2 linked regions of the Thermoclostridium stercorarium subsp. stercorarium DSM 8532 genome follow. The protein of the gene in region 2 interacts with the protein of the main gene of each other region in a pairwise test. Links are inferred from orthologs where the notes say so. Each region holds a gene or a part of one and is shown on either strand. Other genes may lie near its edges.

Region 1 (2,961 bases), 740 kb from region 2 along the record:
ACTTTACCGCTGAACCTTCCTGACATAATTAATCACCCCATATGACTATTTTATCTTAATAATAGTTTTTGAATCCTGCAGAGTGCAGCTTTCGTCGCCAAAACAAACCGGTATTACCATGCCGCACCGAAAGGTTAATTCTATTGTAACACAAGTCCCGTTTATCGTTTCAATTTAAAGCATCAACTAAAAGCCATGCCTGCTGTTATTCCCAGCCTTTGCATACATTCACCCATTCCCTGGAACATGAACAGGTTTCCAGTTCCTCAATTGTCAGCTCAATTGCGCTGTTGCCGCTTCCACAGGCGGGGAATACCGTTTCAAAACGTCTCAGGGATATATCCAGATAAGTCCTTACGCCTTCATTTACGGCAAACGGGCAAATTCCCCCGACCGGATGTCCCACCATTGCCAATGCCTCGTCAGGGGAAAGCATTCTCGGCTTTATACCGAATTTCGCCTTGAATTTCTGATTATCTATTTTTGCGTCTCCCGCAGCGACAATTAAAATTACACCTTCATCAGCCGCTTTAAGCGCAAGGGTCTTTGCAATTCTGGCAGGCTCACAGTTCAGAGCCTTTGCTGCGAGTTCCACCGTTGCACTGGACACGTCGAATTCCATAATTCTGTTCTCCATATTCCACTTTTTAAAATATTCCCTCACTTTTTCTATTGACATATTAACCTCCCGGAACCTTGAAAATTCAGTCTTTTAAATTTAGTCTTTTCCGGCATAACAAAGTTAAGGATTATTATGCCAACAGTTTGGAGTCAGTTTGTAATTTCAACGTTATATCATTGATCGGAACTTTTCCGGAATTGCTTAATGCTTCACAAGCCGTTTTACCACACTTTCTTCCCGAAACGACACAGACTTTTTTAACCGGCATATAACTATCGCGATAAGGAAACCGCACACTGACGGAACAATCCAGCCAAAACCATACTCAAATCCGGGCAGGAACTTTACAGCGAATTGAATTAGCCTGCTTATCACCGTCACTTCTTTGAGCCGTGCCGGGAGTGCGTTGCAAAAATCAAAAAACGCCGCAATGACAGTCAGAATAACCGTCCACCTGTATATCTCCCTGCTTTTGTTAATAACCGGTGTCAGAATTGACAGTAATATCAGCGTAATGGCCATGGGATAAAGAAACATAAGCACCGGGAGCGACAGCATGATAATATTGTTCAGTCCGAAATTGGCTATTATAAAGGAAAAAACAGTAAAAACCACTGCATATTTATTATACGATAAAGATTTCGGGAACATCTCGCTGAACATTTGCGAACATGAGGTAATTAACCCTATTGCCGTTTTAAGGCACGCAACCGTCACTATGGCAGCCAGCAGTATTTTCCCCGTCATTCCGAAATAATGCTCGCTTACCATTGACATAATTTTTCCGCCGTTATCAGCCCTGCTTACACTGCCCAGGCTTGTAGCGCCCATATAGGCCAATGAGGCATAAATGACACTCATTCCCGCAACACATACCAAACCCGATTTGAAAATTTCAACTGCTTTTCTCTTCGGATCTTTTACACCAAGCCTTTCGATGTTTGAAATAATTACAATTGCAAAAGCAAGTGACGCCAATGCATCCATTGTGTTGTAACCGTCTGTCATGCCGGTGAACAACGGCCTGTCGGAATAATTCCCTTGCGCCGTAAATGAACCTATCCGACCCATCGGTTTAACATACGTTGCAACCAATAATACCGACAGAAGTATTAAAAAAACGGGGGTAAGATATTTGCCAACCCAGTCCAGGATCCTTCCCGGCTTTAGGGAAAAATACAGCGTTACAGCAAAGAAAATGAGCGAGAAAACGAATAATCCTGCTTTAAGACGCTCTTCTTCGATAAAAGGATGCAGCCCCACCTCGAAAGCAACCGTTGCGGTGCGGGGAATGGCAAACAAAGGCCCAATTGTGAGATACAGCATGCATGTAAATATAACTGAATAGGTTTTGCTTACGGGCTTTACCATGTCAAACAGGTTTTCACTTCTGGAAATGGCCGCGGCTATAACCCCCAACAGAGGCAAACCTACTCCCGTGATCAAAAATCCGATTGTCGCCTTCAATGTATTTTCCCCGGCCAGTTGCCCCATTTGAACCGGAAATATCAGGTTTCCCGCGCCGAAGAAAAGTCCGAACATTAAAGCTCCTACCAAAATGCTTGATTTAAAACCCAGCTTCTCCTTCATAGTCAAAACTCCTGTGAAATATTAAGTTTAGAAAACATATTCGCTATTATACATTAAATCGAAAAAAACATAAAGTGAGTTTATTTTGTCGACAATGCCTTAACAGGGGCTATACAAAAAAATACCTGCGTTTAACGCAGGCGTTTTACCGAAGTTATAAATCTTATACGAGATATATACGGACCTTCTGTGCACAGGATTTTTCAGGCAATTTCGTTTTATCCCGTTATCTTGCTTTAAGCCATTCAAGAACAGGCTCAAGGTTTTCCTCCCTTACGCCGTCAAATCCGTTTTCTATAATCGCAATTGATTCTGCCGTTTTTTCGTCCTTATCCTTCCTAAGCTTAAGAATTCCGACAAACATGCCCAGAAGTATCCTGTCCATTCCCTTTATGTCTTTTAAAGGCAAACATCCACCGCGAAGATAGAAAAAAGGAATACCTTTAATTTTATTTCTTTTCAGGACGGTTTCAACATCGGGTTCAGCGGTTCGGGCTGTGCCCGAACCGCAAACGGCCACGACTTTATATTCTCGGACTTTGTTAAGCCCCTGTATTTTCCCTACTTTCATCCAGCCCAGGAAAATGACTTCCTCGTCGGGATTAACCTTTGAAATCTCACTCACATGGAAAACCTTCAACCCGGTTTTTGCAGCAAGCATTTCTGCATATCTTCTGGTAAAGCCCGTTTTCGATTCATACACAATGACCATTTTCAATCACCTTCGGTATATTAATAAGATTTTTTTA
Region 2 (2,939 bases):
GAGGATGTTGACACCGATTATATTCAGGAACTGGTTTATCACCTTGAAAAGGATGAATATATCCAGGAACAGCTTGAAATGGTGGATCAGGAATCCTATGATACCTTTATGGCGTATGTGGATGATCTTGATACAATAAAGGCCGATCTTACGGAAGCAGTCAGAAATGCCGATGTTGAAGCCGTAAAAGAAGGGGCGGATATTCTCAAAGATATAAATGACGATATGGTATATGTCATTGAGCTGTTAAGGGATAAGGAATACGAAAAGGCCGGAAATGCGATTAACAAAATACGTTTTGACCGGGCCGAAGAATTTATCCGGAAACAGTCCCAGAAAATAAGCGCTTCGCCAAGCTGATTCGCGGACAAAACCGGCACGCTGTGTTGCCGGTTTTTTTTGGAAGCAAAAAGCTATAACATCCGTAATATACTGCCCGTTAAAACAAACATCCGGCCGCCCTGTCTTGTATACGTGAAACTGTTATGCTATAATAAACTCCAAATATTTATAAAGCGCGCGTAAAATACGATGAAGGAGTCAAGTAGCCTGTTCCCGCTTTAACCAGAGAGGGGGTGCCGCTGGCTGGAAGCATCCCTTTAAATGGAGCAGTGCGAATTTCCCTCCGGAGTAGCTTCTTGAACCTGCGGCGGGGGAATTTTTACCGTATGGGCGAAGCTGCAGTAAATTCCTTCCGTTCCTGCATGAAGTAGAGAACGCCGGCTCCCACCGTTAAATGGGTAAGAGTGTACACGGGCGAATCCGTGTAAATATAGGTGGTACCGCGGAGTGATCCAATGCTTCGTCCTATTTTCGGACGAAGCATTTTTGATTTTGGTTGAAAATATTTATGATTGTTCTAAAAACATTTGAAAGGGGAGAAAGCATGAAGGAACAACTTCAGGCAATTGCCAGAGAGGCAATGGAAAAGCTGGAAAGTGTCAGGGATGTTAAAACCCTTGAAGAAATAAGAGTGTTGTTTTTGGGAAAAAAAGGGAAACTGACAGGCATTTTAAAAGGAATGGGGACCCTTCCTGCAGATGAAAGGCCCGTTGTAGGCCAGCTGGTGAATGAAATACGGGAACAGCTGGAGGATAACATAGCAAAAATCAAAAACAGGCTTTTGCAGGAAGAAAGAGAAAGAAAAATGCTCAGGGAAACCATTGACGTGACAATGCCGGGGACTTTACACCCGATGGGGAAAAAGCATCCGTTAACTCAGGTACTGGACGAAATCAAGGAAGTTTTCCTCGGAATGGGTTATGAAATTGCCGAGGGCCCTGAGGTGGAACTGGATTATTACAACTTCGAAGCGCTTAACATTCCGAAAAACCATCCCGCCAGGGATACGCAGGATTCGTTTTATATCAATGAAAATGTAGTGCTTAGGACACAAACGTCGCCTGTACAAATTAGGGTTATGGAAAACAAAAAGCCGCCTATAAAAATTATCTGTCCCGGAAGGGTTTACCGTTCTGATCAGGTTGACGCAACCCACTCTCCTATTTTCCATCAGGTGGAAGGCCTTGTAGTTGACAAGGGCGTAACGATGGGGGATTTGATTGGAACACTGCAGGTATTTGCTAAAAGCCTGTTCGGTGAAAATACAAAAATCCGCTTAAGGCCCCATCATTTCCCATTCACCGAGCCAAGTGCCGAGGTGGATGTATCGTGCTGGTCCTGCGGAGGAAAGGGATGCAGGGTTTGTAAAAACGAAGGGTGGATAGAGATACTCGGAGCAGGTATGGTACACCCGAAGGTATTGGAGATTTGCGGTATTGATCCGAAGGTTTACAGCGGCTTTGCTTTCGGCCTTGGCGTTGAAAGGACGGCGATGGGTCGCTTCAATATTGACGATATGAGGCTTTTATATGAAAATGACATGCGTTTCCTTAAACAATTCTAATGTTTAAATTAACGCAACAATGGGAGGGGATTACGAAATGAAAGCGCCAATTTCCTGGTTGAAGGATTTTGCTGATATAAATGTGGACGCAAAGGAACTTGCTGAGAAGATGACCCTTTCGGGCAGCAAGGTGGAAGCTGTGGAAGATTTGGGAAAATCTTTTGATAATGTGGTTGTGGGGAAAATTATATCACTGGAAAAACACCCCAACGCAGACCGGCTGAGAATTGCCCGGGTAGATATCGGAAAAGAAGTGATTCAGGTAGTTACCGGGGCGCCGAATGTAAAGGAAGGGGATTATATTCCCGTTGCCCTGGTGGGGGCGCATCTTCCCGGCGGAGAAATAAAGGCTACAAAGCTCAGAGGTGTTGAGTCCAACGGAATGATGTGTTCAATTGAGGAACTTAATTTAACCCGTGAATTTTTACCCGACGCGCCTGAGGACGGGGTTTATGTGTTTCACAATAACCCGGAAGTGGGCAGGGACGTCAGGGAAGTATTTGGCCTTGAACCTGTTTTGGATTTCGAAATAACTTCAAACCGTCCCGATTGTTTGAGTATCGTAGGGCTTGCAAGGGAAGCGGCGGTAACATTGTCAACCGGGTTTAAGGAGCCTGAGATTACAGTAAAGGAAGAGGGCGTGGGGAAGGCTGAGGATTTCATTTCGGTTGAGATAAGAAATCCTGAGCTTTGCAGCCGCTATGCTGCAAGGGTTGTAACCGACGTGAAAATCGGGCCGTCTCCCGAATGGATGCAAAGGCGGCTGGCATTGGCAGGAATGAGACCGATAAACAATATTGTCGATATAACGAACTACGTAATGCTCGAAATGGGTCAGCCAATGCACGCTTTTGACCTTAAATGCCTTGACGGCGGGAAGATAATAGTCAGAACGGCAAAAGACGGCGAAGTAATTACCACTCTTGACGGTCAGGAACGCCGGCTGGATTCTTCAATGCTTGTCATAGCCGATGAAAACAAGCCTGTGGCTTTGGCAGGGGTCATGGGCGGAGAGAATTCCGAAATCACCAAC

Evidence for each region. Proteins that work in one complex are often made in the same cells at the same time.
Region 1: the proteins of pheS (region 2) and brnQ interact in binary tests that used the Escherichia coli proteins (3 or more experiments, as listed by UniProt). The link is inferred for Thermoclostridium stercorarium subsp. stercorarium DSM 8532 from one-to-one orthologs.

What each region holds. Positions count from the first base shown.
Region 1 is NC_020134.1:1,902,675-1,905,635, forward strand. The notes cover bases 19-2,932. They hold brnQ (branched-chain amino acid transport system II carrier protein), read right to left. Parts: upstream 2,213-2,932; coding sequence 824-2,212; downstream 19-823. Other genes in these bases: CST_RS08220 (SDR family NAD(P)-dependent oxidoreductase), read right to left, coding at 19-26; CST_RS08225 (YbaK/EbsC family protein), read right to left, coding at 206-679; CST_RS08235 (NADPH-dependent FMN reductase family protein), read right to left, coding at 2,439-2,924. Also shown: more of CST_RS08220, read right to left, coding at 1-18. UniProt on the Escherichia coli protein: Liv-II branched chain amino acid transport system, which transports leucine, valine and isoleucine. Also acts as a low-affinity threonine transporter.
Region 2 is NC_020134.1:1,163,984-1,166,922, forward strand. What follows is about bases 5-2,896. They hold pheS (phenylalanine--tRNA ligase subunit alpha), read left to right. Parts: upstream 5-886; coding sequence 887-1,906; downstream 1,907-2,896. Other genes in these bases: CST_RS05030 (hypothetical protein), read left to right, coding at 5-360; pheT (phenylalanine--tRNA ligase subunit beta), read left to right, coding at 1,944-2,896. In the rest of the region: more of CST_RS05030, read left to right, coding at 1-4; more of pheT, read left to right, coding at 2,897-2,939.